Regions from separate parts of the Bradyrhizobium cosmicum genome, predicted to be linked through region 2. Evidence: predicted binding sites of a transcription regulator. Region 2 holds the regulator's gene; each other region holds the start of a gene.
What was found. Region 2 encodes PhoB, which activates phosphate uptake and scavenging genes when phosphate is short. Its sites were predicted from a motif close to TGTCATNNANCTGTCAT; they were not measured.

Region 1: a site for PhoB is predicted at 7,390-7,406, ahead of FNV92_RS01835 (DUF2794 domain-containing protein). Genes of this name have one in related genera too.
Region 3: a site for PhoB is predicted at 3,634-3,650, ahead of FNV92_RS26745 (alkaline phosphatase D family protein). Genes of this name have one in related genera too.

What each region holds. Positions count from the first base shown of each region.
Region 1 covers NZ_CP041656.2:379,938-389,941, reverse strand. The annotation lists gene zapE (cell division protein ZapE) at 1-225, opposite strand, end outside; gene thpR (RNA 2',3'-cyclic phosphodiesterase) at 431-967, opposite strand; gene FNV92_RS01860 (arylesterase) at 1,153-1,797, opposite strand; gene FNV92_RS01855 (ABC transporter ATP-binding protein) at 1,853-2,575, shown strand; gene FNV92_RS01850 (ABC transporter permease) at 2,572-5,142, shown strand; gene FNV92_RS01845 (Bax inhibitor-1/YccA family protein) at 5,414-6,205, shown strand; gene FNV92_RS01840 (GNAT family N-acetyltransferase) at 6,418-6,948, shown strand; gene FNV92_RS01835 (DUF2794 domain-containing protein) at 6,958-7,326, opposite strand; gene FNV92_RS01830 (DUF1223 domain-containing protein) at 7,921-8,697, opposite strand; gene acnA (aconitate hydratase AcnA) at 8,912-10,004, opposite strand, start outside.
Region 2 covers NZ_CP041656.2:7,006,309-7,016,312, forward strand. The annotation lists gene argF (ornithine carbamoyltransferase) at 1-509, opposite strand, end outside; gene FNV92_RS33425 (aspartate aminotransferase family protein) at 509-1,717, opposite strand; gene FNV92_RS33430 (GcrA family cell cycle regulator) at 2,169-2,681, shown strand; gene phoB (phosphate regulon transcriptional regulator PhoB) at 2,902-3,609, opposite strand; gene phoU (phosphate signaling complex protein PhoU) at 3,632-4,348, opposite strand; gene pstB (phosphate ABC transporter ATP-binding protein PstB) at 4,360-5,181, opposite strand; gene pstA (phosphate ABC transporter permease PstA) at 5,178-6,023, opposite strand; gene pstC (phosphate ABC transporter permease subunit PstC) at 6,025-7,014, opposite strand; gene pstS (phosphate ABC transporter substrate-binding protein PstS) at 7,192-8,205, opposite strand; gene FNV92_RS33465 (ATP-binding protein) at 8,350-9,648, opposite strand; gene FNV92_RS33470 (lysylphosphatidylglycerol synthase domain-containing protein) at 9,681-10,004, opposite strand, start outside.
Region 3 covers NZ_CP041656.2:5,572,766-5,582,769, reverse strand. The annotation lists gene FNV92_RS26770 (DHA2 family efflux MFS transporter permease subunit) at 1-582, shown strand, start outside; gene FNV92_RS26765 (winged helix-turn-helix transcriptional regulator) at 579-1,046, opposite strand; gene FNV92_RS26760 (SDR family oxidoreductase) at 1,206-1,943, shown strand; gene FNV92_RS26755 (NAD(P)H-dependent flavin oxidoreductase) at 2,006-3,007, shown strand; gene FNV92_RS26750 (hypothetical protein) at 3,117-3,536, shown strand; gene FNV92_RS26745 (alkaline phosphatase D family protein) at 3,739-5,304, shown strand; gene FNV92_RS26740 (hypothetical protein) at 5,301-5,591, opposite strand; gene FNV92_RS26735 (aldo/keto reductase) at 5,773-6,591, shown strand; gene FNV92_RS26730 (hypothetical protein) at 6,662-6,883, opposite strand; gene FNV92_RS26725 (hypothetical protein) at 6,983-7,435, opposite strand; gene FNV92_RS26720 (helix-turn-helix domain-containing protein) at 7,593-7,865, shown strand; gene FNV92_RS26715 (aminotransferase-like domain-containing protein) at 7,872-9,104, opposite strand; gene FNV92_RS26710 (DUF3124 domain-containing protein) at 9,390-9,917, opposite strand; gene FNV92_RS26705 (cation:proton antiporter) at 9,985-10,004, shown strand, end outside.

The sequences.
Region 1 (10,004 bases), 640 kb from region 2:
GACCTCGCCATGGATGTAGAGCCCGCGCGGCGCCTCATCCTTGTCGCTACTGAACAGGCGCGCGAGCAGGCCCTGCTTGCGCTGCGGCTTGTAGTCCGCGAGCCGCTGGTCGAGCGCCGTATAGGCCTCGGCGACCTCGGCCTGTGCGGCATCGGGCTCGATCGCCCCGGAGGCGATCTGGGCCTGGTATGCCTCGCGGAATGTGGAACTGGGGGTGGAGAGCATGGCCCTTTACCGCCAGAGACCGGCGGAAATTGCAAGCCGTGAATTGGTGGGCGGGGTATGCGTTCCGTGTCCCGGACGCGCTGCAGCGTGCAACGCTGCTGCGCAGAGCCGGGACCACTGTTTCGTTCATTGCCGTGGAGCGATGGGCCCCGGCTCAGCAGTGCACCACTTCGTGGCGCACTGCGTCCGGGGCACGAGAGCAGTGCTACTCACACAGCTCGTAGGCATCCTCGACGACATACGGGCCGCCGCCGGTCGAGGCGCGCGACGAGAACAGCACGAAGCGCTCGGCCGTGAATGCCTTGCTCGGGAAGTAGCCGCGCAGCGAGAGATAGTCGGCGACGTCACGGTCGGTGGCGTCGTGCAACCGGGCCAGCGTGACATGCGGGATGAACTTGCGCCCCTCCGGATCAAGTCCGATCCGCTGCATCATGCGTTCGAGCTCGGCCTGCAATTCGATCAGCGGCTTGCTCGGCGCGATGGTGGCGACCACCGCGCGCGGCTTGCGACCGCCGAAGCTCGTCAGGCCCTGCACCTTCACCTCGAACGGCTTGCGGTTGACGCGAAACAACATCGAGGCGATCTCGTTGGCGGACATGCCGTCGATATCGCCGATGAAGCGCAGGGTGACGTGATAATTTTCGGGATCGATCCAGCGGGCGCCGGGAAGGCCGCCCCGCAAATTGGAAAGCGTCTGGCCGACCTCGGCCGGAATTTCCAGACCTGTGAACAAACGCGGCATCGTTTCGTACTCCCGATGCTTGGGCATGATCCCTGGGAAGGATCATATCCAAATTTTAGAGCCGGCGACGAATCACCGGTACCCTGATTCCTATCGCGTTTGTGTGACTCTGCGAAGCATGACCCGTGAACTCACGGGATAACCCCTGGCCTACTTTTGGCGTTAGGGTTAGCGCTGCCTGCTTTTCAACTCCGTTGCTCGCTTATGGTGCGCAAAAATGCCTCGGCCGTGGGCATGATGTTGCCAACGATGATGTCGACGCCTGCCGCGGTCGGATGGATGCCGTCGGCCTGGTTGAGCTTGGCGTCGGCGGCGACACCGTCGAGGAAGAACGGATAGAGCGGCACGTCGAATTTTTTCGCCAAATCAGGATAAATCGAATTGAAGCGCGCCGCGTATTCGGCGCCGTAATTCGGCGGCGCCAGCATGCCGCACAGCATCACCGCAATCCTGCGCGCCTTGAGACGCGTGACGATGTCGGTCAGCGCGGCACGCGTCAAATCGGGATCGATGCCGCGCAGCGCGTCGTTGGCACCGAGCTCGATGATCACGCCGTCAGTTCCGTCAGGCACCGACCAGTCGAGCCGGTCGCGGCCGCCGGAGGACGTATCGCCAGACACCCCGGCATTCGTCATATCGACGGCTATGCCTTTGGCCTGCAAGGCTTTTTGGAGCTTCGCGGGGAATGCTTCCTGGGCCGGGAGGCCGAGGCCGGCACTCAAGGAATCGCCGAGGACCACCAGCTTGAGCGGTTTGGCGGCCGGCTGTGCCTGTGCCGACGCTGTCGTCGCAATTGTCATCAAAGCGAGCATCAACACGGCTATGTGCATGAAGAATCCGTAACGCCTCTCGACCGCGCTAGCGGAGTTGCCATATGACCGGACCATGGACACTCGCATCGAATCCTCTTCGCTCGCCGGCACCACGCCGGACACCATCGCCATCTCCAACGTCAATCTCTCATTGGGAACGGGGGCGGCACGCGTTCACATCCTCAAGGATATCAGCTTGCGCGTCGGCTCGGGCGAGACGATCGGCCTGATCGGCCCGTCAGGCTCGGGCAAATCCACGCTGCTGATGGTGATGGCGGGGCTGGAGCGTCCTGATAGCGGAGAGGTGGTGGTCAATGGCACGCCTTTCAATGCCCTCGACGAGGACGCGCTCGCCCGCTTCCGCGGCCGCCAGGTCGGCATCGTCTTCCAGTCCTTCCATCTGATCCCGACCATGACGGCGCTGGAGAACGTCGCCGTGCCGCTCGAGCTTGCCGGCAATCCCGATGCCGCCAAGCGCGCGGCGCAGGAGCTGCAATCAGTCGGACTCGGCGACCGCCTGCATCATTATCCGACGCAACTCTCCGGCGGCGAGCAGCAGCGCGTCGCGCTCGCGCGCGCGCTGGCGCCCGATCCCGCCATCCTCGTCGCCGACGAGCCGACCGGCAATCTCGACGAGACCACGGGAAAACAGATCGTCGACCTGCTGTTCGGCAAGCATGCCGAGCGCGGCATGACGCTGGTGCTGGTCACGCACGATTCCTCACTCGCGCATCGCTGCGATCGCGTGATCCGGCTGCGCTCCGGGCGCATCGACACGCAGTCTGCACCGGCATGAGCGCTGCTGCCGAACCTTTCGCCCGGCCGAGCGCCGTCGCGCTGTCGCTGCGTTACGCGTTGCGCGAATTGCGCGGCGGCCTGCGCGGCTTCTATGTCTTCATCGCCTGCATCGCGCTCGGCGTGATGGCGATCGCCGGCGTCGGCTCGGTGTCGGCAAGCCTCAGCGATGGTCTCGCCCGCGAAGGCCGCACGCTGCTCGGCGGCGACGTTTCCTTCGTGCTGTTCCAGCGCGAGGCCAAGCCCGAGGAGGTCGCCTTCCTGCGCTCGCGCGGCGCCGTCTCCGCCGCCGCCACCTTGCGCGGCATGGCGCGCGCGGCCGACGGCCAGCTGGCGCTGGTCGAGATGAAGGCGGTCGACGATACCTATCCGATGCTCGGCCAGTTGACGCTGGCGCCGCCGCTACCGATGTCCGACATCCTTGCGGAGCGCGACGGCGCGTTCGGGGCGGCCGCCGATCCGACGCTTCTCGCCCGTCTCTCTCTCAAGACCGGCGACCGCGTCACCATTGGCTCGGCGACGTTCCAGATCCGCAGCGCGGTCGAGGCCGAGCCGGACAAGCTCGCCGGCGGCATCGGTTTCGGACCGCGCTTCCTGATCAGCGAGGCGGGCCTGCGCGCCACCGGCCTGATCCAGCCCGGCAGCCTGGTGCGCTGGGTCTACCGGGTGAAACTGCCTGATACCGCCAACAGCGAGCGCGCCACCGACGCTTTCATCGCGGATGCGCGCAACGCCGCGCCGCAGGCCGGCTGGGAAATCCGCAGCCGCTCCAATGCCTCGCCGCAGCTCGAGCGCAACATCAGCCGCTTCACGCAATTCCTGACCCTGGTTGGCCTCGCTGCGCTGCTGGTCGGTGGGGTCGGCGTCGCCAACGCCGTGAAGAGCCATATCGACCGCAAGCTCGAGGTGATCGCGGCCTTCAAGGCGGTCGGCGCCACCGGCCGCGACGTGTTCGGCATCTATCTGGCGCAGGTGATCCTGCTCGCTGCGATCGGCTCCGTGATAGGATTGGTGCTCGGCGCCGCCATGCCCTTCGCCATCGTCGGATTGTTCGGGAAACTGCTGCCGCTGCCGGTGGTGGCGGCGGTGCATGCCGACGAGCTTGCGCTGTCCTTCGTCTATGGCATCCTGACCGCGCTGGCCTTCGGCCTGTGGCCGCTCGGACGGGTGCACGACGTGCCGGTGGCCGCGCTGTTCCGCGACACCATCAGTTCGGATTGGCACCGGCCGCGCTGGAGCTACCTCGTCTTCATGGCCGTCGTGGTCGCGCTGCTGATCGCGGTCGTGATCGGCCTGTCGTTCGACAAGCGCATCGCCGCGGTGTTCGTGGCCTCCTCCGTCGTCGTGTTCGCTTTGCTCCGCGGCATCGCCGCACTGCTGATGACGATCGCGCGGCGGCTGCCGCGGACGCGGCTGCCCATGCTGCGGCTTGCGATCGCCAACATCCACCGGCCAGGCGCGCTGACGCCCTCCGTCGTGCTGTCGCTGGGGCTCGGGCTCGCCGTGCTCGTCACCATCACCCAGATCGACGGCAATCTGCGCCGGCAGTTCCTCGCGGCCCTGCCCGACCAGGCGCCGTCGTTCTTCTTCATCGACATCCCGAGCACGCAGGCCGCCGAGTTCGACGGCTATCTGCGCCGGATCGCGCCGGGCGCAAAGGTCGAGGACGTCCCGATGCTGCGCGGGCGCATCGTCGGCGCGCGAGGGTTGCGCGCCGAAGAGCTCAAGCCGACCACCGATTCGGAGTGGGTGCTGCAGAGCGACCGCGGCCTGACCTATACCGCCGAGCTGCCGAAGGGCTCCAAGGTGGTCGAGGGCGAATGGTGGCGCGCCGACTATTCCGGCCCGCCGCTGGTCTCGATGGAGAAGAAGATCGCCGACGGCCTCGGCCTGAAGCTCGGCGACGAGGTCGTTGTCAACGTGCTCGGCCGCGACATTCCCGCCAGAATCGGCAATCTGCGCACCATCGACTGGCAGGGGCTCGGCATCAATTTCGTGCTGGTATTCTCGCCGAACGCCTTCAAGGGCGCGCCGCACACCCATATCGCGACCCTGACGGAAGCCGGCGGCAATGCCGCGGGCGACGGCAAGATCATCAAGCAGGTCGCCGACGCCTATCCGATGGTGACGAGCGTGCGCGTGCGCGAGGTGATGGAGACGGTCGGCGCGGTCGTGACCAACCTGGCGCTCGCGATCCGCGGCGCCAGCGCCGTGACCCTGATCTCGGCGATCCTGGTGCTGGGCGGGGCGCTCGCCGCCGGCCATCGCCACCGGGTCTATGATGCGGTGATCCTGAAGACCCTGGGCGCGACCCGGCTGCGCCTGCTCGGCGCCTACGCCCTCGAATATCTCCTGATCGGGCTCGCGACCGCGGTGTTCGGCGTGATCGCCGGCAGCGTCGCGGCCTGGATGATCGTGACGCGGCTGATGACGCTGACGTTCGTCTGGCAGGCCGGCAGCGCGGCCGGCGTGGTCGCGGCCGCCCTCATCGTCACGGTCGGGCTCGGGCTCGCCGGCACGCTCCTGGCGTTGAACAAAAAGCCCGCCACGGTGTTGCGCAATTTGTGACAAATGGTAGCGGCTGGCCTTGTGGGAGCGAAATCGCACGAATCCTGCGATTAACCACGTCCGCTCGTCGAGATTGCAGGAGGGGGCGACATTCAGCCGCGCGTGGACCGTTGCAGCGGATGTGTTAGTTTCCCACATATCGGATGGGTTCGGAGCCCCGATTGTGAGCCAAATTTAATGACGGCCCACAGCGGTATCCGAGATAGAATTTGACGAACCGGCGGCATGGCGACCCTCGTGCCGGACCGGACCAACCAATGGGAATTCGACCATGTCGGACCTAGACCGTAACTACGCTTCTCCTTTCGGCAGGGCCGCCGGGCGTGTTGACGCCGCGACGGTCGATGCCGGCCTGCGCGCCTACATGCTGCGCATCTACAATTACATGAGCATTGGCCTGGCCATCACCGGCCTGGCCGCGCTCGGTGTCTACATGGCCGCCGTGACCGACGTTCCGACCCCGGAAGCCGTCCGCGTCGGCAAGCTGTTCCTGACGCCGTTCGGCTACGCGATGTTCGTCAGCCCCCTGAAGTGGCTGTTCATGCTCGCGCCGCTCGCCATGGTGTTCGTGATCTCGGCTGGCATCAACCGCCTGGCCCCGTCGACCGCCCAGATCCTGTTCTGGGTGTTCGCGGCGCTGATGGGCATCTCGCTGTCCTCGATCTTCCTGGTGTTCACGCACACCTCGATCGTTCGGGTGTTCTTCATCACGGCGGCGACCTTCGGCGCGCTCAGCCTCTATGGCTACACCACCAAGCGTGACCTCACCGGGATGGGCTCGTTCCTGTTCATGGGCCTGATCGGCATCATCCTCGCGAGCCTGGTCAACCTGTTCCTGGCGAGCACGATGCTGCAGTTCATCGTCTCGGTGGTCGGCGTGCTGGTGTTCGCGGGTCTCACCGCCTGGGATACCCAGCGGCTGAAGAACGACTACATCTACGGCTACGCTTCGGCCGGCGGCGACATCGCAGAGCGTGCGGCCATCACCGGCGCACTGTCGCTGTACCTGAACTTCATCAACCTGTTCACGCTGCTGCTGCAGCTCCTCGGCCAGCGCGACTAAGCGCCAGCCTGAGAGAACGGACACGAACCCCGGCCGAGAGGCCGGGGTTTTTGTTTGGGGCGGCGCTTCACCCACGTCATTGCGAGCGCAGCGAAGCAATCCAGAGTCCCTCCGCGGATGCATTTCTGGATTGCTTCGCTACGCTCGCAATGACGCTGTGGAGACGCCAGTGGCCTCTTCCAGCCGTCGCGGGAAGGCTCTAATCTTGCCCCATGTCCGCACCCGAAATCAGGCCCACGCTCGAGGCCGACCTCCCCGCCATCACCGCCATCTACCAGCAGGCTGTCCGTGAGGGCACCGCGACGTTCGAGCTGGAGCCTCCTGACCTCGCCGAGATGACGCGGCGCTATGGCGCGCTGATCGACGGTGGCTACCCCTATTTCGTCGCCATCCTCGACGGCCGCCTCGCCGGCTACGCCTACGCCGGCGCCTACCGGCCGCGGCCGGCCTATCGCTTCACGGTCGAGAACTCGATCTATCTCGACCCCGGCTTCCATCGCCGCGGCATTGGGGGGCTCCTGCTGGAGCGGCTGATCACCGAATGCGAGGCGCGCGGCTTCCGCCAGATGATCGCGGTGATCGGCGATTCCGCCAATGCCGGCTCGATCGGCGTGCACACCAAAGGCGGCTTCAAGATGATCGGCACGCATCCCAGTGTCGGGCTGAAATTCGGCCGCTGGCTGGACACGGTGATGATGCAGCGCGCCCTCGGCGAGGGCGCGAAGACGGTGCCGGGGACGTAGCCGAACTCGTCACACCACTGCCAGCTTCCGGTCGATCACCAGCAGCACCCGCTCGAGCTCGTGGCCGCGGCGCAGGATCAGGCCGGTCGCCGAGATCACGCTGTACATGCCCTGCTTGCGCGCGAGCCGCGGATCCTTCTCGATGCGATAGATCGGCACTTCCGAGGCACGTCGGTAGACCGAGAACACGGCGCGATCCCTCAGGAAGTCGATGGCGTAGTCGCGCCACTCGCCGTCGGCGACCATGCGGCCGTAGAGATTGAGAATGCGGTGCAGCTCGAGCCGGTTGAAGGTCACCCGGGTCGGCTGCGTGTTCGCAGCGGCGGGGCGCGCCGCCGCGCGCTGCTCGCTCGGATCGGCATCCTCCGACAGACTCATGGAACGCCTCCTGTCGCCTCAGCATGATCGCGTCCGCGAAGACCGTCCCCGGAACCGCGGATCATGACAGTTGCATGATCGCGCCAACTGTTCCCGGCCGCAAGAGGCTCCTCACTCAACTCATTGAATCGCGTGCGAATCACAGCACACGCAAGAGTGGAACTCTGTCGCGACGAACCGTCACGGGATCGTTAGCAGGAATCATAGTATCGCCGCTTTTCCGCCAAGCGCCCGCCGCCCTGCATTGCGAAAAGACCTGTGTGCGTTGACCCGGTCCTTTCGGTTCCGGATTCCTCAGCCCCCAGCCCCCCGGGGTCGAACAGGATCGGGTCTGTACGCACGACAAGGAGGGCCAACGCAAGTTGGTCCTTTTTTGTTTGTGTCGGGATATTGCTGGCCCCGACGGATCTTTCTCTCAACATCCGCGCAAAAACTCTCTCCCTCATCCTGAGGGCCCGCGAAGCGGCGTCTCGAAGGATCGAGGCTAGAGAGGCATCAGCGGGGCCTGCATGGTTCGAGACGCGCGCAAGAGCGCGCTCCTCACCATGAGGGTTGAGAGTGGTCTTCGGAGATCGAGATTTCGAAGCGTGCGCCTCAGTGCAGCGACGTGTACGCCGCGCCGAGCATCGGGCCCGGCTTCTCGCGGCTGCCGTCCTGGACGTAGACCACTGCGCCGTCGACGCCGTCGCGCGTGAGGTTCTCGATCGGCACGGTCCAGCTCTCCGAACGGCCGGTCCAGTCGCCGACCTTGAGCAGGTTGCGCACGACGTTGTGATAGGTGACCTGCTGTCCGCGATTCTCGCCGCGGCTGATCGCGATCGGCACCGACCTGGCGATCGAGCAGATCCAGACTTCGCCATGCGATACCGCCGGCTCATTGCTCGCGGCCACAGAGACGTTGATCTGCTTGCCCGAGAGCGACATCGTCACCGGCACGCTCATTACGCCCGTGCCCTTGTCGGTTTTGCCGATCGCATTCTCGATGCCGGCGCGGTCGCTGCCGATGACATGCGTGGAGCCGTTGACAACGACCTGCGGCGTGTAGACCTCGCGGTCGCCGCGCATGCGCGAATAGGCGCGTTGCCGCGCCGAGAAGCGGGAATCCGCCAGCGTGTCCTTCCAGCCGAGATAGTCCCAATAGTCGATCGGCATGCTGAGCGCGATGACGGAGGGATCTTTGGCGAGGTCGCCGATGATCTTGTCGGCGGGCGGGCAGGACGAGCAGCCCTGCGAGGTAAACAATTCGACAACGGCACGAGGATCGGCGTGCGCGGGACGAATGACGGCGACGATAGCGCAGATGCCGAGTGCTCCGGACCAGAGTGCACCGGACCAGCGCGAAACCAGATTTGAGGCCATCATTGCAGTCATGTCGAACGTCACACCTCGCACGCGTTGCGGAATATCCTATCGCCTGATGGTCACCGTAGTCTTACGGCATCGCGCATCAAACCGTCCAGGGCGAGGTTTTCCGCCGGGCGGGGCCATCGAAAGCGCCGTAACGCGCGAAGGCGGCCTTGTGATAGGCCGCCCTCGTTTAACCTTCTACTCACGTCGCAGTGAGCCACCGTTCACAAATTCGCGCTTAGGCCGCGAGCTTGCGCAGCACGTAGTGCAGAATGCCGCCGTTGCGGTAGTAATCGAGCTCGTCCAGCGTATCGATGCGGCAGAGCAGCGAAACGCGCTGCAACGAACCGTCGCCGGAGACGATCTCCGCGGTCAGCTTCTGACGGGGCTTCAGATCGCCGACGAGGCCGCGCAGCGTGACCTTCTCGTCGCCCTTCAGGCCGAGCGACGACCATGAGGTGCCCTCCTCGAAGGTCAGCGGCAGCACGCCCATGCCGACCAGGTTGGAGCGGTGGATGCGCTCGAAGCTCTGGCAGATCACGGCGCGGACGCCGAGCAGACGCGTGCCCTTCGCGGCCCAGTCGCGCGAGGAGCCGTTGCCGTATTCGGCGCCAGCGAACACCACCAGCGGCACCTGCTCCTGCTGGTACTTCATCGCGGCGTCGTAGATCGACATCTGCTCGCCGTCGGGCCAGTGCTTGGTGAGACCGCCTTCCGGAATGTTGCCGTCGGCGCCCTTGAGCATGAAGTTCTTGATGCGGATGTTGGCGAAGGTGCCGCGCATCATGACTTCGTGGTTGCCGCGCCGCGTGCCGTACTGGTTGAAGTCGGCGGGACGCACCTGGTGCTCGCTGAGATATTTGCCCGCGGGCGAGGTGAGCTTGATCGAACCGGCCGGGGAGATGTGGTCGGTGGTGATCTTGTCGCCGAACATGGCGAGGATGCGGGCCTCGACGATGTCGGTGACCGGCTCCGGCTCCTTCTTCATGCCCTCGAAATAAGGCGGGTTCTGCACGTAGGTCGAGCTCATGTTCCAGCGATAGGTCTCGCTCTCGACCGTCTTGATCTTGCGCCAGTTGGTGTCACCCTTGAACACGTCGGCATACTTCTTCTTGAAGATCGCCGCGGTCACGAACTTCTTCATGAAGGCGTTGATCTCCTTGGTCGTCGGCCAGATGTCCTTCAGGTAGACCGGCTTGCCATCCTTGCCCTCGCCGAGCGGCTCGACGGCGAGGTTCTTGGTGACGCTGCCCGCGAGCGCGTGCGCGACGACCAGCGGCGGCGAGGCCAGATAGTTCGCCTGCACGTCCGGCGAGACGCGGCCTTCGAAG
Region 2 (10,004 bases):
GCCCACGAGGCCAGCACGTTGTTGTCGTCGCCGGTCCAGGCCACCGTCCGGCCCTCGATCGGGCCGCGATGCTCCTCAAAGGTCATGAGGTCGGCCATCACCTGGCAGGGATGCGAGCGGCGCGTCAGGCCGTTGATGACGGGCACCGTCGCATATTCGGCAAGCTCGAGCAGCGCATCGTGGTTGAGGATGCGGATCATGATGGCATCGACATAGCGCGACAGCACGCGCGCGGTGTCGGCGATGGTCTCGCCGCGGCCGAGCTGCATCTCGGCGCCGGTGAGCATGATGGGCTCGCCGCCGAGCTGGCGCATGGCGACATCGAACGACACCCGGGTGCGGGTCGAGGGACGCTCGAAGATCATCGCCAGGGTCTTGCCTTCGAGCGGCCTGACCGGCTGATGCGCCTTCTGCTTCGCCTTCATGGCGGAGGATGCGGCGAGCATGCTCTTGAGCTCCGCCAGCGGCAACTCGTTGATATCGAGGAAGTGCTTTGGCGATTTGCTCATCAGCTTGCCGCCCGCTTGGTCTGGCTCGACGAGAGCGCTGCGCATGCGCGCTCGAGCCGCCCGACGCTGTCCTCGATCTCGGCTTCGGTGACGATCAAAGGCGGCAGGAAGCGCACGACATTGTCGCCGGCGCCGACCGTGAGCAGTTTTTCGCTCCGCAACGCCGCGACGAGATCGCCGGATGGCACCACGGCCTTGATGCCGATCAGGAGGCCCTCGCCGCGCACTTCGCTGACCACGCCGGGATGGCGGTCGATCACGGAGGCGAGCTTCTGCTTGAGCAGCAGCGACATCTTCTGCACATGATCGAAGAAGCCGGGCTTGAGCATGACGTCGAGCACGGCATTCGCCGCCGCGATCGCCAGCGGGTTGCCGCCGAAGGTCGAGCCGTGCGAGCCGGGCCCCATGCCGGAAGCGGCGTCCGCGCTCGCCAACACCGCGCCGATCGGGAAGCCGCCGCCGAGCGCTTTCGCCAGCGACATCACGTCAGGTATGACGCCGGTGCGGCGATGCGCGAACAGATCGCCGGTGCGGCCCATGCCGGTCTGCACCTCGTCGAACGCCAGCAGCAGCCCCTTGTCGTCGCAGAGTTGGCGCAATGCCCGGAGGAAGGCAGGCGTCGCCGAACGCACACCGCCCTCGCCCTGGATCGGCTCGATCAGGATGCCGGCGGTCTGCGGACCGATCGCCTTCTTCACGGCCTCGATGTCACCGTGCGGGACCTGGTCGAAACCGTCCATCGGCGGACCGAACCCTTCGAGATATTTCGCCGATCCTGTCGCGGCCAGCGTCGCCAGCGTGCGGCCGTGGAAGGCGCCCTCGAAGGTGATGATGCGATAGCGCTCCGGATGCCCCTTGGAGAAGTGATGATGGCGGACCAGCTTGATCACACCCTCCAGCGCCTCGGCGCCGGAATTGCAGAAGAACACGAAGTCCGCGAAGCTTTCATTGCACAGGCGCGCGGCAAGCTTCTCGCCGTCCGGGCTCTGGAACAGGTTCGACATGTGCCAGAGCTTGGTCGCCTGCTCCTGCAACGCCTTGACCAGCGCGGGATGGGTATGGCCAAGCGCATTCACCGCCACGCCGGAGGTAAAATCGAGATAGCGCTCGCCATTGGTCGCGATCAGCCAGCAGCCTTCGCCGCGCTCGAAACCGAGGTCGGACCTGGCGAAAACGGGGAGCAAATGCGGCGCTGCGCTGTTAGTCATGACTGTCACTTGAATGTTGCGGACGGTGAGCGTGCATTACGCAACGCACCATTCACCGGCCCGGAAAACGAAACGTGCCGCCTTTTAAGGGCGGCACGCGGGACTATCTTATGCCCCGTGAAACGGGTGTCAATGCCGCCCGGAAAGCCTCGCGAAACGCTGAATCCGTAGTCTTGCGGTGGCGATTTTGCGGGATTTCGCCACGGAACATGTGGAAGCGAGTCGGCGGACTCTTGCGCGTGAGTCACGCCATATTGTAGCGTTTGGCTTGTCAGATACGACATCTCGTGCGGCAGTTCTGATCTCTAAGTCCTCATGTACCGGCGTAAACGTTCGGGCGGCTCTCGGTGCCCGGCGAGCCTTAAGGGATTCTGACGGCACGGGTTTTTCGAGGCTTAGGCATTCGCTGTGCAGCCCCAGGATGGTGGCGCGCGGCGAAGGAAAGGGTGCAATGACCGTTTTGACCTGGTCGGATGATCGCGTCGAGCAACTGAAGAAGCTCTGGGAGGCCGGGTTGTCGGCCAGCCAGATCGCGGCAGAGCTCGGTAATGTCACCCGCAACGCCGTGATCGGCAAGGTGCACAGGCTCGGCCTGTCCGGCCGCGCCAAGAGCCCTTCATCCGCCGCGCCGCGCCCGCGCAAGGCGCGTCCCGCCCAGCACATGATGCGGGTGAGCCGGCCCATCGCGCGCGGCAACACCGCGCTGGCACAGGCCTTCGAGGTCGAGGTCGAGGCCGAACCGGTCACCTACGACAACGTGGTGCCGATGAGCCAGCGGCTGTCGCTGCTGGAGCTCAACGAGGCGACCTGCCACTGGCCGGTCGGCGATCCCTCGAGCCCGGACTTCTTCTTCTGCGGCGGCAAGGCGCTCTCCGGCCTGCCCTATTGCGCCCAGCACTCGCGGGTTGCGTATCAGCCGGCAGCGGATCGCCGGCGCGCGCCGGCCAAGCCGGGTCCGCGCTGAGTTCGTCGCGGGCGGCCAGTCGTCGCCCGAAGAGGTCTCAACAAATTGGATGTCGTCCCTGCGAACGCAGGGACCCATAATCCCGGTGCACAGTCACCGCGGGATCGTCACTCCAAGTCTTCGCCCAACCACGTCCGGTGGTTATGCGTCCCTGCGTTCGCAGGAACGACATCGGAGGATGCGGTAGCAGCCCGCCCGATCACGTCTGCTTTAGCGAACCTTACGTCTGCTCGGCCTTGGCAAACCGATCGTCGAGCGCGTAGCCGGCGCCGCGGACGGTGCGGATCGGGTCCTGCTCGCGGCCGAGATTGAGCAGCTTGCGCAGGCGGCCGATATGCACGTCGACGGTGCGCTCGTCGATGTAGATGTCGCGGCCCCAGACGCTGTCGAGCAGTTGCTCGCGCGAGAACACCCGGCCGGGATGCTCCAGGAAAAACTCCAGCAGGCGATATTCGGTCGGACCGAGGTCGATCGGCCGGCCCGAGCGCGCCACGCGGCGCTTGTCGCGATCGAGCTCGATGTCGCCGTAGGCCAGCACGGTGGCGAGCCGCTCCGGGCTGGCGCGACGCAGCAGGCCCTTCACGCGCGCCAGGAGCTCCGGCACCGAGAACGGCTTGACGATGTAGTCGTCGGCACCGGTCGCAAGGCCCCGCACCCGCTCGCTCTCCTCGCCGCGCGCGGTGAGCATGATGATCGGCAGCTGCTTGGTCTCCGGCCGGGTGCGAAGCCGCCGGCACAATTCGATGCCGGACAATCCCGGCAGCATCCAGTCGAGCACGATCAGGTCGGGAATGTGCTCCTTGAGACGGGTGTCGGCGTCGTCGCCGCGCATCACCGTCTCGACGTCATAGCCGTCGCCTTCGAGGTTGTAGCGAAGCAGCTCGGTGAGAGCCTCCTCGTCCTCAACCACCATAATGCGTGCGCCCATCGGGTCGTCGCTCCTCAAGTCGTCAGGTATTCGGAACCGTCGTGGCAAAGGTCGTCATGTCGCCCTTCGGCCGCTTGTCGGTGATCGCCTGACCTTCGATCATGTAGAACACGGTCTCGGCGACGTTGGTGGCGTGATCGCCGATACGCTCGATGTTCTTGGCGCAGAACATCAGATGGATGCAGAACGAGATGTTGCGCGGATCCTCCATCATGTAGGTCAGGAGCTCGCGGAACAGCGAGGTGCAGATGGCGTCGACTTCCTCGTCGCCCTTCCACACCGCCATCGCCGCCGGCAGGTCGTGCGCGGCGTAGGCGTCCAGCACCGACTTGACCTGCTGCTGCACGAGGTCGGTCATGTGCTCGAGGCCGCGGAACAGCTTGAGCGGATGGAAATCCGTCTCCAGCGCCGCGACGCGCTTGCCCATGTTCTTGGCGAGGTCGCCGATCCGCTCGAGATCGGTCGCAACCCGCATGGCGCCGACGATCTCGCGCAGGTCGACCGCCATCGGCTGGCGGCGCGCGATGGTGAGCACGGCGCGCTCCTCGATCTTCTTCTGCAGCGCGTCGAGCTCGGCGTCGATGGCGACGACGCGCTGACCGAGCGCGACGTCGCGGCGGATCAGCGCGTCGACGGAATCGACGATCATGCGCTCGGCGATGCCGCCCATTTCCGCGACCAGCCGGGTGAGTTCCTGCAGGTCGGTGTCGAAGGCCTTTGCGGTATGTTCAGTACCCATGTCCCGTCTCCTCAACCGAACCGGCCGGTGATGTAATCCTGGGTGCGCCGATCGGTCGGCGACGTGAAGATCTTGCTGGTGTCGTCGAACTCGATCAACTCACCGAGATACATGAAGGCGGTCTTGTCGGAGACGCGCGCAGCCTGCTGCATGTTGTGGGTGACGATCGCGATCGTGTAGTTCTCGGACAGCTCCTGGATCAGCTCCTCGACCTTGGCGGTCGAGATCGGATCGAGCGCCGAGCACGGCTCGTCGAACAGGATCACTTCCGGCCGCACCGCGACGGTGCGGGCGATGCAGAGGCGCTGCTGCTGGCCGCCCGAGAGCGACAGGCCGGAGGCGTTGAGCTTGTCCTTGACCTCGTTCCACAGCGCGCCGCCGCGCAGCGCCTTCTCGACGCGGTCGTCCATCTCGGACTTCGAGATCTTCTCGTAGAGACGGATGCCGAAGGCGATGTTCTCGTAGATCGTCATCGGGAACGGCGTCGGCTTCTGGAACACCATGCCGACGCGGGCGCGCAGCAGGTTGAGGTCGAGCCGGGGGTCGAGGATGTTGGTCTGGTCGAGCATGAGCTGACCGGTGGCGCGCTGGCCCGGATAGAGGTCGTACATCCGGTTGAAGATGCGCAGCAAGGTCGACTTGCCGCAGCCCGACGGGCCGATGAACGCCGTGACGCGGTTGGTGCCGAGCGCGAGGTTGATATTCTTCAGCGCGTGGTGTTCGCCGTAATAGAAGTTCAGGTTGCGCACCGTCACCTTGGCCGGGGCCTCGGGCAGCACCGGCGCCTGCGGCAACCCACCGGCCGCGCTCATCGATACGGAAAGCTCACTCATTTTGCGGTCCTCTCGGCGCCAAGGATGCGCGCGCCAATATTCAGGGCAAGAACGGTCAGGGTGATGAGCAGGGCCCCGCTCCACGCCAGCTGCTTCCAGTAGGCGTAGGGGCTCTGCACGAAGTTGTTGATGGTGACCGGCAGGTTCGCCATCGTCTTGGTCAGGTCCAGGCTGAAGAACTGGTTCGACAGCGCGGTGAAAAGCAGCGGCGCGGTCTCGCCGGCGACGCGGGCGGTGGCGAGCAGCACGCCGGTGATGAGGCCGGCGCGGGCCGAGCGGTAGGCGATCCGCTTGATCACCAGCGAACGCGGCAGGCCGAGCGCCGATGCCGCCTCACGCAGTGCGTTCGGCACCAAGAGCAGCATGTCCTCGGTCGTGCGCAGCACCACCGGGATGACGATGACGGCCAGCGCGAGACAACCGGCGATCGCCGAGAAGCCGCGCATCGGCACCACCACCGCGCCATAGATGAACAGGCCGATGATGATCGAGGGTGCCGAGAGCAGGATGTCGTTGATGAAGCGGATCACCGAGGTCAGCTTGTCGTTGCGACCGTATTCGGCAAGGTATGTGCCGGCGAACATGCCGAGCGGCGCACCGATGCCGACGCCGATCACGGTCATCATCAGCGAGCCGACGATGGCGTTGAGCAGGCCGCCCTCGTTGGATCCGGGGGGCGGCGTGTTCTCGGTGAAGATCTGGACGTTGAGCCCGGCCACGCCATTGTAGAGCAGCGTGATCAGGATCAGCGCGAGCCAGGTGACGCCGAAGGCGGCAGCGGCCATGCAGAGGCCGCGGACGACGATATCCTTGCGGCGGCGGCGTGCGTAAATCGGGTTCATGTCAGTTCCCCGCCTTCTTTTCCAGGCGCATCAGCATCAGCCGGGCGGCCGCGAGCACGAAGAACGTCAGCACGAACAGGAGAAGTCCGAGCAGGATCAGGCCGGACTGGTGCAGGCCGTCGCTCTCGGCGAACTCGGATGCGATCGCCGCCGAGATCGTGGTGCCCGGCGCGAAGATCGACCCCGAGATGCGGAACGAGTTGCCGATGATGAAGGTCACCGCCATGGTCTCGCCGAGCGCGCGTCCGAGCGCCAGCATGACGCCGCCGATGACGCCGACGCGGGTGTAGGGGATGACGACGCTGCGGACGACTTCCCAGGTGGTGCAGCCGACGCCGTAGGCGGCCTCCTTCAGCACCGGCGGCACCGTCTTGAACACGTCGACCGAGATCGAGGTGATGAAGGGCAGCACCATGATCGCAAGGATCAGCGCGGCGTTGAACAGGCTGAGATAGGACGGCGGTCCGGCGAAGATCGTGCCCAGCACGGGAACGCCGTCGAAGATCTTGATCATGAAGGGCTGGAAGCTGTTGGCCAGGAACGGGCCCAGCACGAAGAAGCCCCACATGCCGTAGATGATCGAGGGAATGCCGGCGAGCAACTCGATCGCCATGCCGATCGGGCGGCGCAGCCATTGCGGGCAGAGCTCGGTCAGGAAGATCGCAATGCCGATCCCGACCGGAATGGCGATCAGCATCGCGATGAAGGAGGTGACGAGCGTGCCGTACATCGGCCCGAGCGCACCCAGCACGGGCGGATCGGCGGACGGCGCCCAGCGCTGCGTCCACAGGAAGGAGAGGCCGAATTCCTTCATCGCCGGATAGGCGCCGACGATCAGCGACAGGATGATGCCGCCGAGGATCAGCAGCACGGAAATCGCACTCAGGCGCGTGATCCAGTAAAAGGTGATGTCACCGAGCTTGAACGCCCCCAACGCCTTGGCGCGGTCATACGGTCCGGCGGCATCCACTACATTGCTCTCGACAGCCATCTCAGCCACGCCGATCCCCTGTACTAACAATACTTGCTTTTATGTCGCCGGTCTCGTGCCCCGGTTGCGTTGCAGCGCGAAGCGGTGCGACGCTGATCCGGGGCCTAGCGCTTGTGGGTCCCGGCTCTGCGCTGCAGCGTTGCAAGCTGCAGCGCGTCCGGGACACGAGAGCCCTGCTCAGCTCTTGATGTCGGCGGACCAGGTCTTCTCGATCAGCTTCACGACGCTGTCGGGCATCGGGATGTAGTCGAGCTCCTCGGCCATCTTGTCGCCGCTCTTGAACGCCCAGGCGAAGAACTTGAGCGCTTCCTTGGAAGCCGCCTTGTCGGTGGCATCCTTGTGCATCAGGATGAAGGTCGCCGCCGTGATCGGCCAGGACTTCTCGCCGGGCTGGTCGGTCAGGATGACGTAGTAGCCGGGAGCCTTGGCCCAGTCGGCATTGGACGCGGCCGCCTGGAAGGCTTCGACCGTCGGCTGCACGGTCTTGCCGGCCTTGTTGACGAGACCGGTGTAGGTCAGCTTGTTCTGCTTGGCGTAGGCGTACTCGACGTAACCGATCGAGTTTTTGGTCTGGCCGATGTTGCCCGACACGCCTTCGTTGCCCTTGGCGCCGACGCCGACCGGCCACTCGACCGCGGTGCCCTCACCGACCTTGCTCTTCCAGTCGGCGCTCGCCTTGGAGAGATAGTTGGTGAAGTTGAAGGTGGTGCCCGACCCGTCCGAACGGCGGACGACCGTGATCGCGTCCGACGGCAGCTTCACGTTCGGATTGAGCTTCTTGATGGCAGCGTCGTCCCACTTGGTGATCTTGCCGAGATAGACGTTGGCGAGCGTCTCGCCGTCGAACACCAGCTCGCCCGGCTTGACACCCTCGAGGTTGACGACGGGAACGATGGCACCCATCACCATCGGCCACTGAACGAGGCCATCCTTCTCGAGCTGCTCGGCCTTGAGCGGGGCATCGGTCGCGCCGAAGGTCACGGTCTTGGCCTGGATCTGCTTGATGCCGCCGCCGGAGCCGATCGACTGGTAGTTCAGACCGTTGCCGGTCTCTTTCTTGTAGGCGTCAGCCCACTTCGAATAGATCGGGAACGGGAAGGTCGCGCCGGCGCCCGTGATGTCGGCAGCAAAGGCCACCGTCGTCGATGCGGCGACCAAGCCGGCAGCGACGATAGTTTTGAGGAAATTCATGCTGGTCTCCATACAGGGGAGCGAAGCGCCATCAGCGCCCGATCGCGCTCCCCGTGCCGCCCCTTTAGGAGCGGTCGGCTGTGCTTTTACGAAGGTTTCGTGACAGTCGGATGACAAGCGCAACCAGCTGAAATGACTTGGATTTCAGGCTGAAGCCGGAGTCCTGACCTGGGGAAAACAAGCGGTGAAAGTGGCCCCCTGCTTGGGCACGCTTTCGATCAGAAGCCGGCCGCGATGACGGTTAAGGATATGTTTCACCAGCGATAAACCGAGCCCGGTACCGCCCTGCGAGCGGCTGTCGCCGACGTCCACCCGGTAGAACCGCTCGGTCAGCCGCGGCAGGTGCTCGGGCGCGATGCCGGGGCCGAAATCGCGGACCAGGATCCGGATTTCCGGAGTTCCATCAGGGGCCGCGGCGGAATTCATCGACACGATGACGCGTCCGCCCGAGGCACCGTATTTGAGCGCGTTCTCGATCAAATTCTCGAACAGGCGGAGCAGCTCCTCGCGGTCGCCCGCGATCATCACGGGCGCTTCCGGCAGATTGGTCTCGATCTCGACCTGGCGCTCCCGGGCCAGCGGCTCGAGCCCGTCGGCGACCTGGAAGATGATCGGCAGCAAGTCGACCAGGGTGTCGGGCCGCACATGAGCCGACAGCTCGACCCGCGACAGCGACAGCAGATCGTCGATCAGGCGCGCCATCCGGGTCGCCTGATTGTGCATGATGCCGAGGAAGCGCTCGCGCGCTTTGGGATCGTCCTTGGCCTGGCCCTGGAGCGTGTCGATGAAGCCCGACAGCGCGGCGAGCGGCGTGCGCAGCTCGTGGCTGGCGTTGGCGACGAAGTCGGCGCGCATCTCCTCGACCCGGCGCAGCGGCGTCTGGTCGTGAAAGGTCATCAGCATGCATTTGTCGGCGCCGCCAAAACTGGTGGGCACCGGCACCGGCGTGATGATCAGCTCCATCCAGCGATCGACCGGGACGTGGTCGAGATAGGTGGCGCGCCGCGGTTCGGTGGTCGCGATCGACTCGCGCAGCGCCGTGATGATCTCCGGCGAGCGCAGCGCGAACTGGGCGAGCTCGTTCCTGCGCAGCGCGGGCGCCAGCTGGGCGGCCGCGGCGTTGAGATGGATGACGCGGCCGGCACGGTCGAGCAGCACGGCCGGATCCGGCATGCCGGCGACGACCGCGGCCACCGCCGCGCTCTCAACCGGGTTGACGCGCCGCGTGTCGTCGCGGGAAGCGGCGGTATCGTGCAACCGCCAGGGGATCAGCGCCGCAGCCGCGATGCTCAGCAATACCGCCACCGCCCGCATCGCCGACAATTCGCCGAGCGCGACCAGCACCGACAGCGCCAGCGCCGCGGCGATCAGGATGATCGTCGAGTGCCGTAGCCGGTCGGACCATGGCTGTGCGGAGGGAGAAGATGGGGCGTCGATCGCCATCGGGACAGGCTTCTCCTTGGGGGCAGTGCCGGTCAGGCGCCGCCGTCGCCACGCTCTCGCACATATGCAGCTTCAGGCGCCGGGCCGGGGTCGAGCTTGAGCGCCGCCTGTTGCAGTCGCTTCGATCGCGCGCCGATGATAACCTCGCGAAACGTCAGCAAGATTACAGAGATGACGAAGGGAGACAGATAATAGAGGACGCGGAACAGGAGCATGCCGCCGAGCAGCTCCTCGCGGTCCATCTGCCAGAGGCCGACCAGCATGGCGGCGTCGAATACGCCCAAGCCCCCGGGCGAATGGCTGGCAAAGCCGAGCAGCGTCGCCGAGACGAAGATCACGGCGACCACGACGAAGCC
Region 3 (10,004 bases), 1.4 Mb from region 2:
GGCCGCCTCGTCAGCACGGTGCAGCCGAAATATCTCATCATGTTTGGCGCCGCCATCGTTGCCTTCTCGATGTGGCATCTCACCGGGCTGACCGGCGACATCACCTACGGCTACGCAGCGTTGTCACGCATCTTCCTGGCGCTTGGCCTGCCGTTCCTGTTCCTGCCGGTGACGACTGCGTCCTATGACGGCGTGCCGCCGGACAAGACCAACCAGGCTTCCGCCCTCATCAACGTCGCGCGCAACATCGGGGGATCCATGGGTGTCGCGCTTGCGCAGACGGTTCTGGCGCAGCGCCAGCAATTCCATCAGAGCCGCCTGATCGAGCATGCTGCGCCGTCTGATGTCGGCTATCAGCAGACCATCGATGCACTGACGCGCTACTTTCAGGGCCAGGGTTCGAACGCAAGCGATGCGGCGTCACAAGCGGTTGCCTGGGTCGGCCGGACCCTGCAGCAGCAGGTCGATTTCCTCGCCTATATCGATGTGTTCTGGACGCTTGCGATCGTCGCGATGTTGATGATCCCGACGGCCGCCGTGTTGCGTCCGATCGATCTCGGTGCGCCGGCGCGAGGACATTAGGGCCTGACGGCTTCTCTCCGCCCCGGTCCTGCATGCACATGCACTTGCTTGGCATGCAGCGACTCGCCGCATTCCGAGCACACCATCACGGGATCGAACAGCTTGCCGCAGGTCTTGTGCTCGTGCAGCAGTGGGCGGCCGCGCTCGTCGCCCATGTGGGCGTCGCCCCAATGCACCATCGCCATGATGATCGGGTAGAGGTCGAGCCCCTTCTGCGTGAGGATGTACTCGTAGCGCTTGGGCGCCTCGGAATAGGGCACGCGCCGCAGGATGCCGAAGCGGACCAGCTTCTTGAGCCGCTCCGAGAGCAGATGCCGCGTGATCTGGAGCGAGGACTGAAATTGCTCGAACCGGCGCACGCGCAAGAAGCATTCGCGCAGGATCAGCAGCGTCCAGCGATCGCCGATCACGGCGACGGTGCGGGAAAGCGAGCAGGGCTCTTCGTCCAGCGTGTCCCACTTCATGGTCCGATCTCCGGCCTCGCTAGTCAGTCAGAAAAAGGAACTGACTTGAACGGTCAGCGATATTTCAGCCCAATTTAGCGTTCGGCCTCCAGGTTTGACAGTTCTATTTTGGAACTATAGCTTCTTTCTCAATCAATGCTCTCTCCGGAGGAGGCAACCTTGCCCAAGCGAAACGCGACAGCCGCCGTGATCGGGGCCGGCGATTTCATCGGCTCCGAGATCGCCAGGAAATTCGCCGCTGAAGGCTTTTCGATCTTCGCCGGCCGCCGCAACGGCGACAAGCTGGCGCCGCTGGTGAAGGACATCGAGGCCGCCGGCGGCGAGATTCACGCCCGTTCGCTCGATGCGCGCAAGGAAGAAGAAGTCATCTCCTTCCTCAACGACGCCGACACGCATGCACCGCTGGAGGTCTGCATCTTCAACGTCGGCGCCAACGTCAATTTCCCGATCCTCGACACCACCGAGCGCGTCTTCCGCAAGGTCTGGGAGATGGCCTGCTATTCCGGCTTCCTGGCGGGGCGGGAAGCTGCGCGGCTGATGCTGGCGCGCGGTGGCGGCAAGATCTTCTTCACCGGCGCGACCGCGAGCTTGCGCGGCGGCAGCGGATTTGCCGCATTCGCCAGCGCCAAGTTCGGCTTGCGCGCGGTGGCGCAGGCGATGGCGCGCGAGCTCGGGCCGAAGAACATTCACGTCGCCCATCTCATCATCGATTCCGGTGTCGACACCGAATGGGTGCGGCAGCGCCGGCTCGAGGCTCTCGGCCCGAATGCGCTCGACAATCCGGATCTGCTGATGCCGCCGTCGGCGGTGGCGGACTCCTATTGGCAGCTCTATCAGCAGCCCAAAAGCGCCTGGACTTTCGAGATGGAGATCCGCCCCTTCGGCGAGAAATGGTGACCGCGGCACAGAAGTCCGGCTAGACTGATCTCAACTTAGGCAAAACTCCGGGAGGTATTGAAGTGAAGACCGCGATCACCGAACTGTTCGGCATCGAGCACCCCATCATCCAGGGTGGCATGCATTTCGTCGGCTTTGCCGAGCTGGCCGCCGCCGTCTCCAATGCCGGCGGGCTCGGCATCATCACCGGTCTCACGCAGAAGACGCCGGAGCTGCTCGCCAAGGAAATCGCGCGCTGCCGCGACATGACCGACAAGCCGTTCGGTGTGAATCTGACATTTCTGCCGACCTTCTCGGCGCCGCCCTATCCGGAATATATCGCCGCGATCGTCGAAGGCGGCGTCAAGTCCGTGGAGACCGCGGGCCGCAGTCCGGAAGCCTACATGCCCGCGCTGAAGGCGGCCGGCATCAAGGTGATCCACAAATGCACATCAGTTCGCCATTCGTTGAAAGCCGAGCGCATCGGCTGCGACGCCGTCAGTGTCGACGGTTTTGAGTGCGGCGGTCATCCCGGCGAGGACGACATTCCCAACATGATCTTGCTGCCGCGCGCGGCGGAGGAACTGAAGATCCCGTTCGTCGCCTCCGGCGGCATGGCCGACGGACGCAGCCTCGTCGCCGCGCTCGCGCTCGGCGCGGCCGGCATGAACATGGGGACGCGCTTCATCGCCACCAAGGAAGCACCGGTGCATCAGAACGTGAAGAATGCGCTGGTCGCGGCGACCGAGCTCGACACCCGCCTGATCATGCGCAGCTTGCGCAACACCGAGCGTGTCCTGAAGAACGCCAATGTCGATCGCCTGCTCGAGATCGAGCATGCCAAGGGCGACAAGCTCACCATCGACGACATCCACGACCAGGTCGCAGGCGTCTATCCCAAGGTCATGCTGGACGGCCAGATGGACGCGGGCGCCTGGAGTTGCGGCATGGTCGCCGGCCTGATCCACGACATCCCCAGCTGCAAGGAACTCGTCGATCGCATCATGGCCGAGGCGGAACAGATCATCCGCAGCCGCCTGATGGGGTTCCTGGAGGGGACGGGGGCCACGCGAAAGGTCGCCTGACACCGCCAAACTTCTTAACCACGGCGGCACTTGGCCGCTGGAATTGCGCGCGACGCCTCCTAAATAAGGGTAAATTGACCCTTTCATAAATCAATTTCAGGAGGCGTCCGTGGTCCTGAAGAGCGTTTATCTTGCTGCTGCCGTTGCCCTCGTTCTCGCGGGCAGCGGCGCCGTGCGTGCAGACGACTACAAGCCCGGTGAATATCTCGGCCTCGATCTCTCCAAGGCGGTGCTGTCGCCGAAGCGGCTCGGGCCCGAGACGCAATTTGCACCGGTCGCACTCGAGGCGCGCGGCGGCAACGACGCGCAAGCGCGCGCCGAGCCGGTCGACGTGCCGAAGAAGGTTGCCGCCGAGCGCGTGCATGTGTCCGAGCCAAAGATCGCGCATGCCAGAAACGCCCAGCCGCGCGGCGCAGCGCGCGCCAGGCTCGCGCATCGCCACGGCAACCCGCTCGACGCGCAGGCGATGGACACCCGGATCCAGACCTGGCCGTGTCGTTCCGGCGGCATCTGCAGCTGGAAGCGCTAGAGCCGAGGGCGATGCCCTTCACCTCTCCCCGCAAGCGGGGCGAGGGAGATCACCTTCTCCGCGGCGACTGCGCGACATCCTCTCGCCGGTCGTCCAATGTCATCCGCGCGTCGCAAAACCGTAGGCCTGGGGTCAAGAAACCGTAAGCCGGGAGTCAAGGAGCGCAGGCACCTTCCGTCACGATTCGACGAAGGTTTCCTGAATGGCAACGCTCCGCGCCCCGCGCGCCTGGACCCGGCGGCAGTTCCTGGTCCGCTCCACCTCAAGCCTCGCCATCGCTGCGCTTGCGAAACCCTCGATCAGTCGTGCTGCCGACCGACCGCAGATCGCCGGCGGTATCCAGTCCGGCGACGTCTCGGACGGCTCAGCGGTGATCTGGGCACGCGCCGATCGGCCGGCACGCATGCAGGTGGAATGCTCGACCGTCGAGAGTTTCAGGATCATCATTGCGTCTGCGTCGCGCGATGCGTTGCCGGATTCTGATTTCACGTCAAAGCTGCTGTTGAGCGACCTGCCGCCCGGGCAGGACATCTTCTACCGCGTGCGCTTTGACGACACCGCCGCCGGCATCACCGGCGAAAGCCGGGTCGGGCATTTCCGCACCGCGCCGGCCGAAGGCCGGTCGATTTCGTTCCTGTGGTCCGGCGATGTCGCAGGGCAGGGCTGGGGCATCGACATCGCGCGCGGCGGCTATCGCAGCTATCGCACCATGCTCGACAACCGCCCCGATTTCTTCATCCACTCCGGCGATCACATCTACGCCGACTGCACGATTCCTTCCGAGCAGAAACTGCCGAACGGCGAGGTCTGGCGCAACATCGTCACCGAGGAAAAGGCCGAGGTCGCGCATACGCTGGCGCAGTTCCGCGGCAACTACAAATACAATCATCTCGACGAGCACTTCCGTGCCTTCCATGCCGAGGTGCCGATGTTCGCCCAGTGGGACGACCACGAGGTCACCAACGACTGGTCGCCGGCTGCCAGTCATGACGACGCAGGTTACGAGGACGACGGCACGCCGCGGCTCGTCGCGCGCGCCCGCCGCGCCTTCTTCGACTTCATGCCGATCCGCGACGTCGGCGCCCGGCAGGGGCGAATCTATCGCAAGATCGCCTACGGTCCGCTGCTCGACGTCTTCCTGATCGACATGCGAAGCTATCGCGACGACAACTGGAACAAGGGCGACGATCATCGTGGCTGGATCCTGGGCGCCGAGCAACTCGCCTGGCTGAAGCGGGAGCTCGCCGCCTCGCGTGCGACCTGGAAGGTGATCGCGGCCGACCTGCCGATTGGCCTCGTCAGCATGGATGCCGTCGCGCTCGGCAATGGGCCGCCCGATCGGCGCGAGCATGAGATTGCCGATCTGCTTGCCGCCATCAAGCGCGCGGGCGTCCGCAACATCGTCTGGCTCACAGCCGACATGCATTACACCGCCGCGCATTATTACGATCCGAGCAAGGCGCAATTCCAGGATTTCGAGCCGTTCTGGGAATTCGTCTCCGGCCCGCTGCATGCCGGCACCTGGGGGCCGGGCGAGCTCGACGACACCTTCGGCCCGGTCGCGATGTACCAGCACGGTTGCAGCGAAGCGCAGGGCGAGAACCTGGCGCCCTGCTTCGGTTTGCAGTTCTTCGGCCGTGTCGACATCGACGGCGCCAGCGGCGTCATGACGGTGACGCTGAAAGACGTCGACGATCGCGATCTCTGGTCCGTCGATATCGTGCCGCAGCCGCAGGCGCGCCCGGCCGTGGTGGCGCAGCATTCCTAGGGCATTCGCAGGCCGATGCCGCCGCGCACGGGCCGGGGCGCCGGTTGCGGGGCCTCTGCGCGCGCGTTCATCCAGTCAGGGGCTCGTGGCGCGGCGAGTTGCCGGACAAAGAATTCGCCCTGTTTGGGCGAGCCCGTATAGGCAAAGCCGTCGGCGTGCGCGGGAACCGCACCGGAAAGAGCTGCTGCCACAAAGACCATCGTCCAAAGCGCTTTCATGATCGTCTCCTGATTGCCTGCGGCCGGAATGACCGCGATGGTTCGACGTTGGCAGGAGAGGGCGCTCATCTGAAATGCCGTTTGACTGTCACGGCGATGCCCGCCGGCTATCAGCTAACCGGATCTTGATTTGGTCTCCTTCGGGCGGCGCGTATAGTGCCCTCCCGCCATCTCTTTTCCATCACCAAAGAGTCTGTCCCCGCGGCCACCGCGTGCATCCGGCGGGCTGAAATGCGTCAGGAGCTAACTCATGGACAATCTGAAGACCCAGGGCATTTCCATGCCCAAGCTCGGCCTCGGCACCTTCCGCATGCAGGGCGATGCCTGCCGCGCCGCGGTCGAAAGCGCGCTGTCGATCGGATATCGCCACATCGACACCGCCGAGATGTACGCCAACGAGGAACCCATCGGCGCCGCGCTCGCGGCCGCCCGCCTGCCGCGCGGCGAGCTGCATGTCACGACCAAGGTCTGGCACGAGAACTTGAGCCCCGACGCGATCCGCCGCGCCTTCGACGCCAGCCTGCAGAAGCTCAGGCTCGACCACGTCGATCTCTATCTCGTGCACTGGCCGTCGAAGTCGGCGAACTGGGGCGCGGTGTTCGAGACCCTGATGAAGCTGAAGCAGGAGGGGCGCACGCGCGCGATCGGCGTCGCCAATTTCACCACTGCGCTGCTCAAGATCGCGGTCGAGGACATCAAGGCACCGATCGCCTGCAACCAGATCGAATATCACGCCATGCTCGATCAATCGAAGGTGCTGGCCTATCTCAACGCCAAGTCGATTCCGCTGGTCGCCTACTGCCCGCTGGCGCAGGGGCGCATCGCCTCCGATCCGGTGCTGGCCGAGATCGGCGCCAGGCACAATGCGACCGCGGCTCAGGTCGCGCTGAAATGGTTGCTCGACCAGGACGGCGTCGCGGCGATCCCGAAGGCGTCGCGCCGCGAGAGCCAGCAAGCCAATCTCGACGCGCTGAAGATCACGCTCGACGATGCCGACCGCAAAAAGATCGCCGAGCTGCCCAACGACAAGCGCTGCGTCAATCCTGGCTTCGCACCGGCGTGGGATTAGCGTCGCCCGCACGCTCTTGAGACGCAAAGAAATGGCCCCGCGAGGGGCCATTTCCATATTGCGTTACGCATCAATCCCAGTGGTGACGGTGGCCGCGCTTGACCACGACGACCCGGTCGCGATGATGCCAGCCGCGATGCCAGCCATGGTCACGATGCTCGCGCATTTCGGCGCGGGCGCCGTAGCCATGATGATGACCGCGCTTGATCACCACCGTTTCGGCACTCGCCATCGTCGGCGCAACGATCGCGAGCGCGCCGAGAGCCGCAACCACATAAGCAAGCTTCTTCATGATGTCCTCCTCCTCCAATTCAATGCCAATGAGAACCGCGCATCGGCGTGAACGTTCCGGAGCAACGGAAAGAGAATTCTGAACGCTTGTTCAGGGTGGTTAATCGCAACGTTGCTGTGGCGGGGTTGGCGCGCCGGTGGCGACGTATTTGCCGTCCCTGATGGTGTACTCGCCGCGCTCGCTGCGATTGTAGATCGCGCGCAGGCTACCTTGCTTTGAGAGCAGCAGGCCGAACTCACGCGTCTGCTTCAGCGAGGGGAAGTACACCATCACATTGAGCACGCCTTCGGCATTGACCGTGGCGGATACGACTTCGCTCTCGTCCCTGGCGTCGCCGAAATTGCGCCGGTACATCACCCGGCCGTCCTTCCGGATTTCGTAAGTCAGGAGAGCGCCCTTGTCGCGATCGGGCCGGGCTGCACAATCGACCGCCCATGAGCCGAGCAGACCCCATTGCTCGACCGTCGTCGAAAGCGTCTCGGCGCCGGCCGCGGGCGTGAACGCAACCCACAGCAGCGCCGCTGTCGTACAGCGGCTCAAACAACGTGTCATGGCTTGCAAAACCCCGCCTCGAACCATTCCAAAGTGTAGCATTCCGCGCGCCGCCGTCCACGCCAGGTGCCAATCGCGCGCGAATTTGATCCGCGTCAATGAGACCGGTCGTAGCAAGGGTAGGATGGCGCTCCCGAAGGCGAACGTGGATAGACCGATGCTGAATCAAGTCATGGATTTTGCGGGTGAAGTGCTGCCGGGGAGCCGTGCCCTGCCGCCTCATTCTGAGACCGCGTTTCTGGCCGAACTGGGCGAACGCTTGAGATCCTCGCGCGCCCGCTGCGAGCTGTCGCGCCGGGAGCTGGCCCGCCGCTCCGGGATTTCCGAGCGCTACATCGCGCAGATCGAGGCAGGCAAGGGCAACGTCTCGATCGTGCTGTTGCTGCGGCTGGCGTCCGCCATTCACGGCAGCCAGCCTCAGGCTGCGTAATAACCGCTAGACCTGCTTCTCGACATTGGCGCTGCGGGCCGGCACGCCGAACTCCTTGCGGCACACTTCGGCCAGCACGGCGACGCCCTCGCGGATCTGCTGATGCGACGGGCTCGCAAAGCACAGCCTGAGGCGCGAGCTGGAATGGCTCTTGTCGGTCGACCATTCCGGCCCCGGATTGATCGAGACGCCGGCGGCGAGCGCGGCCTGATACAGCTTGAGCGTATCGACCTGGTCCGGCAGCTTGACCCACAGGAAGATGCCGCCCTTGGGCTCCTCGAATTCCGCCGCCGTGCCGAACTGCTCGTTGAGGGCCTCCATCAGCGTATCGAGCTTGGTGCGCAGCGCCTTTGTCAGGGCCGGCACATGGCTTGCGAAATGCGGCTTGCAATAGGCGGCAAGCACCATCTGCTCCAGTGCGCCGGAGCCCGCGTCCGTCTTCAGCGCCAGCATCCGCGACATCACATCCCATGGCGCGACGATGAAGCCGACGCGCAGTGCCGGCGCGATCGATTTGGAGAACGAGCCAATATGGATCACGCCGCCGTTCGGGCTCATCGCGTAAATCGCCGGTGGCCGCTGCCCCGACCAGACGAGATCGGCATAGCAATCGTCCTCGAAGATCGGCACGCCATATTCGGCTGATAACCGTATCAACTCGGCGCGTCGGCTCTCCGGCATGATGCTGCCGGTCGGGTTCTGCACGGTCGGGATGGTGTAGATGTATTTGGGACGGATGCCGCGGCTCTTCAGGTCCGCCAGAGTCGAGGCCAGCACGTCCATGCGCATGCCATCCTCGTCGAGCGGAATACCGACGACATTGACGCCGAGCCGCGCCAGGCGGGTCAGCGAGCCCTGATAGCTGTCCTGCTCGAAGATCACGGTGTCGCCGCGCGTCAGCAGCGTCGCGTTGACGAGATCGAGCGCCTGCAGTGATCCCGAGACGATCATGAGATCGTCGACCGTGCAGTTGATGCCGGCATCGCGCCTGAGTTTCGTCACCAGGAATTCGCGCAAGGGCAGGTAGCCTTGCGGCCCATGCGCCAGACCGTAAGTGGCGAGCGATCGACCCTCCTTTTGCAGGGCGGAATTGGCAGCCTCGATCAGGCCTTCGAGCGGCAATTGCTCGGAATCATTGTTGCCGCCGACGAAGCTGTATTTCGCGAGGCCCGTCCAGCGCGCAGTGGGGGCCGGCAGCCCTGCGGGGAACAGGGGCGCGAAATCGAAGCTGGACGTCATGAGAGCGTTCCTCGTTTTGTTCTTGTTGAGCAGCCGGCCGTGGGGTGGCGACCGCGCATGCCGATTTGGATGATGCCATCATGCCAGTGTTTTGCCCGACGCGTCAAACGAAATTCGTAAAATCCGTATTTTTGTCGCGCCCTTCCGTAACCTGCTGATTTTGCTCGCGCGGGCTACTGTGCATGGGGTTGTTTTCGGGAGTTTCAATCGGGGCGCGACCGCAAGCCCGAAGCCGTGGCCGATGACGTCTTCGATCCGGGGCGCCTCGACCTGATCGGACGGCCTCTACTTCCTTGTGGCCGTCCGGGTCGGGCGGCCCTGGCTGATGAAAGCGTAATGCGCGTTGGCGATGCCGCCAACCATCAAGGCTTCGACCACCGGCTCGGTTATCTCGCCGGTCGCGCCCCAGTCGACGATGAAATTGGCTCCGGTCCCGCCGCGCACATCGTCGGTCGGGATGAAGATCGAGACGGTGGCCAGCGGCTTCAAGGCGACCGGCGCCTTCAGATAGGTCTCGACCTGCTTGCCTGCGGTGTCGAAATAGGCGATGCGTTTGAGCACCAGCGGCTGGCTCTCGGAGGCGTTGTGCACGCTCAAGGTCACCGAGAAGTCGACGCGCAACTTGCCCTGGCTCATCGCAACGCTGGAATAGGCGGGCACGTAGAACCCCCCGGAGACGGCGAGTTCCTCCTTCGGCAGAGCGGCGAGCGAATCGGCAAAGTTTTGTTCGATATTGACCTTGGATTGCGCGACTGCGGGCGCGGCGGAGGCGAGGGGGCATAGCAGCATTGCTGCGAAAAGCGCCGTTCGCATGTGACGAATTGCTCGCTTGCCGCGCCGCAACCTGCCTCTAGGGTGCGGCAAAACGGACCAATTTGGTATGCACGAGCTCATTCGCGA